2 regions of the Kitasatospora hibisci genome follow, and region 2 is predicted to be linked to the other one. Evidence: riboswitches for the same ligand, from Rfam matches in the RefSeq annotation. Region 2 holds a riboswitch; the other holds the start of a gene.
The links. Region 2 has a riboswitch for cobalamin ahead of ACF9IK_RS10160 (cobalamin biosynthesis protein). Riboswitches for the same ligand answer to the same signal wherever they lie in the genome.
Positions count from the first base shown of each region.

Region 1: another riboswitch for cobalamin. It lies ahead of ACF9IK_RS28680 (HoxN/HupN/NixA family nickel/cobalt transporter); the one in region 2 lies ahead of ACF9IK_RS10160 (cobalamin biosynthesis protein).

Region 1 is NZ_CP171642.1:6,526,252-6,530,439, forward strand. It holds gene ACF9IK_RS28670 (regulator) at 1-1,844, shown strand, start outside; gene ACF9IK_RS28675 (ArsR/SmtB family transcription factor) at 2,000-2,383, opposite strand; cobalamin riboswitch at 2,466-2,660, shown strand; gene ACF9IK_RS28680 (HoxN/HupN/NixA family nickel/cobalt transporter) at 2,694-3,857, shown strand; gene rpmG (50S ribosomal protein L33) at 3,925-4,089, opposite strand.
Region 2 is NZ_CP171642.1:2,381,279-2,385,466, reverse strand. It holds gene ACF9IK_RS10165 (cobyric acid synthase) at 1-1,444, opposite strand, end outside; gene ACF9IK_RS10160 (cobalamin biosynthesis protein) at 1,441-2,406, opposite strand; cobalamin riboswitch at 2,500-2,662, opposite strand; gene ACF9IK_RS10155 (XRE family transcriptional regulator) at 2,896-3,609, shown strand; gene ACF9IK_RS10150 (alpha/beta hydrolase family protein) at 3,766-4,188, shown strand, end outside.

The sequences.
Region 1 (4,188 bases), 4.1 Mb from region 2:
CCGCGGACGGCGGGCCGGCCGTGGTGGCCTTCACCGGGCTCGGCGGCGTCGGGAAGACGGAGCTGATCGCCCAGTTCGTCCATCGGTACGGCGTGCACTTCCCGGACGGTGACCTCTACGCCGACCTCGCGGCCCACCGCCACGACGGCGAGGTCGATCTCGGGGCTGTGCTGGGCGGGTTCCTGCGGGCGTTCGCGGTGGAGCGGGTGCCGGACACCCTTGAGGAGCGGGCCGCGCTGTACCGGACGGTCACGGCCGAGCGTCACGTCCTGCTCTTCCTGGACAACGTCGAGCGGGCCGCCGAGGTACGGACCCTCTTCCCGTCCGCCGGGTTGGTGGTGGTCGCCGGCCGCCGGCGCCTCCCGGGTCTGCGCCTGGACGGGGCCGAGGTGCTGGATCTGGCGCCGCTGGGTACCACGGCCGGCGCCGCGTTGGTTCGGCGCTGGCTCGGGCCTGAGCGGGGCAGCGAGCAGGAGCTCAGGGAACTGGTCGAGCAGTGCGGCGGTCTGCCGCTGGCGCTTAACGCGGTCGGGTTCCAGCTACTCGACCGCGGCCGTCTGGGTGTGGGCCAGGTGTTGGCCGAACTGTCCGACCGGGAGCGTGGGTTGTCATCGTTCAGTAATGAGGAGGGCGGTGTCGACGGCGTCCTGGACTCGGTCTACCGGCGGCTGCCCCGGACCACCCGGGAGCTCTACCACCTGATCGGGGTGAATCCCGGCCCGCTGGTCTCGGCCGAACTTGCCGCAGCCGCGGGGATCGAGCAGGTGGACCAAGGCCTGGCCGAGCTGCGCTCCGCGCACCTCCTGGACGATGTGGTGGACGAGGGCCCGGACGAGCACTACCGCGCCCACGACCTGGTCCGGCGCCACGCGTATGAGCGGGTCCGAGAGCTTCCGGAGCGTTCCGGGTTGTTCGCCCGCGTGGTCGAGTACTACCGGGGCCGGGCGTTCCTGGCGGACGTCGCGGTACTCGGATCGCGGCTGCGGCTGCAGGAGCCGGCCGGGGAAGGGCTGCCGGCGTTCACGTCCGGCGCGGCGGCGCTGGACTGGCTGCGAACCGAGCGGGCCAACCTGCGTGAGGTGGTCCGGGCGGCCGGTGAGCAGGGCAGGCACGGCGACGTCTGGCGGCTCTGCGAGTCGCTCTGGCCGCTCTACCACGGTGGTAAGCACTACGACGACTGGGTCGAGACCCACCGGCTCGGCGTCGACTCGGCCCAGCGGGACGAACGTCCGGACGCCGTGGTCCGGATGCGCAACCAGCTCGCTCGGGCCCACTACGAGCTTCGGGACTTCCCGCGGGCGATCGAGCAGCTGGTGGCCGCGTCGGAGCTGGTGCCGCTGGTGGTCGACCCCCGCCTGGTGGGCGTGCTTCACGAGACGGAGGGCCTGCTCTGCCTGGCCGACGGGCGCCCGGAGCGGGCCGTCGAGCTGTTCACCCTGGCCCGGGCGGAGAACGAGGGCGACGCGCACGGTGTGGTCGTACAGGGCTACAACCTCGCACAGGCGTTGATCGCGGTCGGCCGCCCTGAGCAGGCGGTGGCCGTCCTGGACGAGGCGACCGAGCTGGCCGAGGCGGAGGACGACGGCCCGATGCTGATGCGGCTCGCGCTGGTGGGGGCGTGTGCCCGCCGGGCGCTGGGGCTGCTGGACGAGGCCGCCGCCCTGGCGGCGGAGGCCGGTCGGCGGGCGCTTGCCCTCGGCCAGCGACTGAAGGAGGCCGAGGCGTTGAGGCTGCTCGTGACCCTGGCCGAGGAATCGGGCGACAGCGGCCTGGCCGAGCGCAGCCGCTCCCGACTCGGCGAGCTCGGAGACGAGGAAGCGCATATCGGGAGGGGCGGAACGTGATGAGGGTGGTGTTCGCCGGTGCGGACGGGGGAGTGTGCGCTGAGGCCGACCGCACGACGCCCTCGGTGGGTCTGCGCTCAGTTCGCTGGTCGACCTGGTCGGCGCGGTAGCGGGTCGCCGAGCTCACGGGCGCGCGACGGCGCCCGGGGAAACCCTCAGCCGGCTGCGGTGGCGGTGGGGGTGTCGTGGGCGGCGGCGCAGGTGTTGAGGAGGGGGCGCATGGCGTCGTCCACGAGCCGGTAGCGCACGACGCGTCCGTCCTTGTCTCCGGTGACGACGCCGGCCGTCCTCAGGAGCCGCAGTGCCTGGGAGACGGCGGGGTCGCGCATGCCGGTGGCAACCGCGAGGTCGGTGACGGCGAGTGGCCCGGCGCGGTGGAGAGCGAGCAGCAGGGCGAGCCGTCCGGGGTCGGCGAGCAGCGAGAACCGCTCGGCCCAGGACCGGACGTGCCCGGTGTCGCCGATCGCGGCGATGGCCTCGCAGACCCGGTGTCCGTCGATGGTGCGGTGGCCCGCGCGGTCGGCCGGTACGAGATGCATACGGACATTCTTGCAGCCCCGGCCCTGTGATCCTTGACACCTGCGCAGGTGCGCAGCCTTGCAAGGATGTGCGCGGGCCCCCTACGGTGTTGCCCGCCGTGGTGCTCGGGAAGACCGGTGACGGACCCTCAGGGGTCCGGAGTCCGGAGCGGCCCTCGCCACTGTGATCGGGGGGAATCGTCCGTACCCCATGACGCCACTGGGTGCCTCGCGCGCCTGGGAAGGCGGGTACGGAAGCCCCGTCAGCCAGGAGACCGGCCACGGCATCTCACGAACGTCATTCCACGAGGTGCTGGAGCGTGATCCCAGGATGACCCTGCCCGAAACCGCCGCTGCTCCGGCGGCGCCGTCCGTCCTGCCGACCTTCCGGTGGCGCCGCGAGGACACCGTCCGCACGGCCGGGCTGATGGGGGTGATCCTGGCCATGCACGTGGTGGCCTTCGGGACGCTCGTCTTCCTGGTCGCCCCCGAGAAGTACGAGGTCGGCACCCAGGTCTTCGGGGTGGGCCTGGGCATCACCGCCTACACCCTCGGCATGCGGCACGCCTTCGACGCCGACCACATCGCGGTCATCGACAACACCACCCGCAAGCTGATGGCGGACGGCAAGCGGCCGGTCTCGGTCGGCTTCTGGTTCGCCCTCGGGCACTCCTCGATGGTGGTCCTGATGGCCGCCCTGGTGGCGGGCGGCGCGCAGCTGGCCGACACGCTGATGGACGACGATTCCACCACCCACCAGTGGCTGGGCATGGTCGGCACCTCCGCCTCCGGCGCCTTCCTCTACCTGATCGGTGCGCTCAACCTGGTCGCGCTGTTCGGCATCCTCAAGGTGTTCCGCTCGATGCGGGCCGGTCGGTTCGACGAGGCGGAGCTGGAGGAGCACCTCAACGCGCGTGGCTTCCTGGCCCGCATCCTGAACCGCGCGACCCGCTCGATCACCCGGCCGGGCCAGATGTTCCCGGTCGGCATGGTGCTCGGTCTCGGCTTCGACACCGCGACCGAGGTGACCCTGATGGTGATGGCCGGCTCGGGTGCGGCCTCCGGGCTTCCCTGGTACGCGATCGCCTGTCTGCCACTGCTCTTCGCGGCGGGGATGAGCCTGTTCGACACGCTGGACGGGACGTTCATGAACTTCGCGTACCAGTGGGCGTTCTCCAACCCGGTGCGCAAGGTGTACTACAACCTGACCATCACCGGCCTGTCGATCGCGGTCGCCTTCATCATCGGCACCATCGAGCTGGTCGGGGTGCTCCACGAGAAGCTGGACCTCACAGACCCGGTGAGCGGCTGGATCGCGGACATCTCGCTGGACAACGTCGGCTACGCGATCGTCGGGCTGTTCGTGGTGGTCTGGGCGGCGGCGATCGGGTACTGGCGGATCGCCGGGGTCGAGCAGAAGTGGAGCCCGCAGCCGGTGAAGCCGGGTGCCGGGCCGGCCGAGGACGCCCCCGCCGCCCCGGAGGCGGCGCGGTAGGCGGCCGGCGCCCGAATGTGACGGAGCCTCCCCGGGACCCCGGGGAGGCTCCGTCACGCTCAGCGGGTCAGCGCTCCTCGCGGAAGTCGACGTGCCGGCGCACGACGGGGTCGTACTTGCGCAGCACCAGCCGGTCCGGGTCGTTGCGGCTGCTCTTGCGGGCCACGTAGGTGTAGCCGGTCCCGGCCGTGGACCTGAGCTTGATGATCGGGCGCAGTTCGCTGCGGGCCATGGGTGGTCCTCCTGGGGTCGGCCGGTTCGGCGGGTCGCCGCTCCGGGGTGGCCGCTTCGGCGCCGGCCGGAGGCCGCACACCGAAATGGGAGTCGTTTT
Region 2 (4,188 bases):
TCAGCTTCCACAGCGCGTCGGTGTCCGCGTGCTCCTCGATCAGGTCGCCCAGCCGGTCGAGCCGGGCCTCGCGCGCGGCGGCGAAGGAGGTGTCCGGGGCGGGGACGAAGTCCCGGCCGGCGGCGGCGGCCACCTCGCCCAGCAGGGCTCGCCGGAAGCCGTCGTTCTCCAGCGCGCCGTGCCAGGTGGTGCCCCAGACCGCGCCCACCCGGCAGCCGTCCAGGAAGGGCGCGCCCCCTTCGACGGTCACCACTCCGTGGTGGATCTCGTACCCCTCCACCCGCTGCCCGTAGGCCTCGCCGACCGGCCTGCCGAGCACCTTCTCGGCGCCGAACCGGACGTGCGTCGGCAGCAGGCCGAGTCCGTCCACCGCGCCGGCCCGGGACTCGACCCCGTCGACGATCCCGCGCGCGAGCATCTGGTAGCCGCCGCAGACGCCGAGCACCGGCAGCCCGGCCGCGGCCCGCGCCCGGAGGGCCGGCTCCAGCCCGCGCCCGCGCAGCCAGGCCAGGTCGGCGACGGTGGCCCGGGTGCCCGGCAGCACCACCAGGTCGGCGTCGGCCAGCTCCTCCGGTCGGGTGGCCCAGCGGACCAGCACGCCCGGCTCCTGGGCCAGCGCGTCCACGTCGGTGAAGTTGGAGAGCCGGGGGAAGCGCACCACCGCCACCCGCAGCACGTCCCGGCCCACCGGCCCGCGGCCCTCGGCGCGGTCCACCACGGTGGTGAGGTCGAGCGAGTCCTCGGCGTCCAGCCAGAGCCCCGACAGCATCGGCAGCGTGCCGAGCACCGGACGGCCGGTCAGCTCGCGCAGCATCTCCAGCCCGGGGGCGAGCAGCCGTGCGTCACCGCGGAACTTGTTGACGAACCAGCCGGCCACGTGGCGCTGGTCCTGCGCGGAGAGCAGCGCCAGCGTCCCGTACATCGCCGCGAACACGCCGCCGCGGTCGATGTCCCCGACCACGACGACCGGGAGCCCGGCGGCGGTGGCCAGGCCCATGTTGGCGATGTCCCGGTCCCGCAGGTTGATCTCGGCCGGCGAGCCGGCGCCCTCGCAGACCACCACGTCGTAGCGGCGGCGCAGGTCGGCCAGGCACTCCAGGGCCCGCTCCAGCAGCACGGGCTTGCGCTCGCGGTAGTCCAGCGCGCCGACCTCGGCCACCGGGCGGCCCAGCAGCACCACCTGGCTGCGGCCGTCCGCGCCGGGCTTGAGCAGCACCGGGTTCATCGCCGCCTCGGGCTCCACCCGGGCCGCCTGCGCCTGCATCGCCTGGGCCCGGCCGATCTCGGCGCCGTCGGCGGTGACGAACGAGTTCAGCGACATGTTCTGCGCCTTGAACGGCGCGACGCTGACGCCCTGCCGGGCCAGCCAGCGGCAGATGCCCGCGGTGACCACGCTCTTGCCCGCGTCCGAGGTCGTCCCGGCGACCAGCAGCGCGTTGCTCATGCCCTTCCCCTCCTGCCCAGGACCGCCCGGAGCAGCAGGTGCCCCGCGACCGTCGTACCCAGGGCCAGCCCGCCCACCCGCCGGGAGAGCAGGCAGGCCCGTTCGATGTCGTCCACCCCGACCGGCCGCAGCTCCGCACCGAGGACCGGCCGGTGCTCGACCCGGTCGCCGTAGTTGAGCGTCCCTCCCAGGCGGACGCCGAGGGCGCCGGCGAAGGCCGCCTCGGCCTGGCCCGCGTTGGGGCTGGGGTGCGCGGAGCCGTCCCGGCGCCAGACCCGCCAGGCGGTCCGGGGCTCGGGCGCGGCGGCCACGGCGAGCAGTGCGGTCAGCCGGGCACCCGGCCAGCCCGCCACGTCGTCCAGCCGGGCCGAGGCCCAGCCGAACCGGGTGTGCCTCGGCGAGCGGTGGCCGACCATCGCGTCCAGGGTGTTGACGGCGCGGAAGGCCAGCAGCCCGGGTGTGCCCGCGACGGCGCCCCAGACCAGCGCGTTCACCACGGCGTCGGCGGTGTTCTCGGCGACCGACTCGACGACCGCGCGGGCCACCTGCTGCTCGTTCAGCGCGCTCGGGTCGCGCCCGCACAGGTGCGGCAGCCGGGCCCGGGCCGCCGTCAGGTCTCCCGCGGTGAGCGAGCGGCCGATGGTCCGGGCCTCCCGGGTGAGCGAGGTGCCGCCGAGCACCGTCCAGGTCGCGGCGGCGGCCAGCGCGGCCCGCCCGCCCGGGCGCCGGGCCAGCAGCCGCTCGGCGGCCGCCGCGGCGGCCGTGACGGTGCCCACGCAGAGCGCGGTGTAGGCGGCGCCGACACCTCGGTCGTCGCGCCAGATCCGGCGTTCCAGGCGGCCGGCCGCGCTGCCGAAGAGCGCCACCGGGTGGCCGCGGCGCGGGTCGGCGAACCGGGCGTCGGCGAGGCTGCCGGCGGCGGCGCCCAGGGCGAAGGCGGCGGCGCGGGTCAGCGGGCGCACGGCGGGCAGGGGAGGTCTCGGTGGGGCTGGGCAGCCTGCATCGCGTGCGTGTCCTCACTCAGGGTCCGCGCCCTGGATCGACGTACCGGGGGCGAGAGTTTCCTGGCTTCCGGGTCGAACGCACGCCCGCGCCTTCCAGCGGCTTCTGACGGCCCGCCGTGGCAATCGTGTCGGACGTGCTCCCCGGTGACAGTGGCGGGACCGCGCCGGACTCGCACCGGCTTCCTCTGCATGCCTCCGTATTGGCTGAAGGATCCCATCACGCGGCCGAACCGCGAGTCAACCAAGGTCGCGGAGGGGTTGGTCACACGGCCTCACGCCGCCGCACCCCCGTCCTCACCGTTCCCGACCACGTCGCTATCTCCGATCACGACCGCCGCAGGCGCATGACAGGCTGTGGGATCGTCCATCCGCCTGGAGGTACCTCCAGTCCCGCTTCGTGCGTTCGGCGGCTGGGGCGCCGGTGGACCGGACCCCTACGGTCGGCGCATGCGACGCAGACAGCCACCCGCCCTGCCGCCGGTGCCCTTCTCCCCGGCGGCCGCCCGCGCGCACCGCGCCGGCCTCGGACTGACCCCCGAGCAGGTCGCCGGTGCAATGGCCGCGCACGGGGTCCGGTTGCTGCCGGCCCACGTGCTCGGCTGGGAGGGCGGCGAGCTGCGTCCGACCGAGGAGGAGTTCATCGCCCTGGCCCGGGCGCTCTGGTGCCCGCCCGCCCAGCTGATGGGCGCCCACCCGGCCCGGCTGCGGGACTTCCGGGTGGCCCGGGAGCTCAACCAGGAGGCTGCGGCCCGCCGGATCGGCATCGCGCTGCGTCACTACCAGCAGGCCGAGGCGGCCGACCGCTGGGACGGCGACGAGGCGCAGACCCATGCGCTCGCCCAGGTGCTCGGACTGCGGCTGCGCGAGCTGGTCGCGGTGACGGGCCGTCGGGAGGAGCTGGACCAGCGGTTGAAGCAGTGCGTGGACGGCCGCTGGCAGGCGCACGTCCGTGCGATCGGCCGGATCGTGCCGGTGCACGAGGAGGACCTCGCCGCTGTGCTGGCGGAGCTGCAGAGCGAGTACCAGGTCTCCTCGCACTGGGGCGCCGGCAGCTGGGGATCCCCGGTGCCGGCGGCCGGTGCCGCCGGCACCGGGGACCAGCCGGTCGGCGAGCGGTTCTGGGAGCTGCTCGGCCGCCGGCAGACCGACATCCCGGTGTGACCGCCGGGTTCTGACCGGCCGCCCGTCCCGGGTCCCGACCGCGCAGGGGTTCCCGGTATGACCCGGACGGCCGCGTCCGGTGGCCGCCCGCAGCCCCCGCGAGTGGACTGGTGCGCACAGAGTGCCCAGTCCGCGACCGACAGAGCGGGGAGCGATATGCGTTGGGGAACCGCGGCCGCCGTGGCGGCCGCCGCCGTCGGAACCGGGGTCGCCGTGCTGGTGATCGGCCGCCGGGCGTCGGAGCGGATGGTCCGTCCGACCGCTGCCCGCGAGGCGCCCGGCGGTCCCGTCCTCGTGCAGGCCCTCGGGGCCGGCCGGGTCACCTTCACCCCGGGCCCCGAGAGCGCCCGGCCCGGCCGCTGGGGCGTCGAGTGGGCCGGCGGCGGGCACGCGGTCGTCGACGAGATCCTGCACCGGGACGACCGGGGCGTCACCCGTCGCCTGGTCCGGGCCGACCGGGGCACGCTGACCGCCGGCACCGAGGTCCGCTTCACCCCCCGGGTGTACCTGGGTGACCCGATCGGGGCACTCGGCCTGGCGTACGGCGAGACCGCCGCCCAGGGCGAGCTGGGCGCCCTC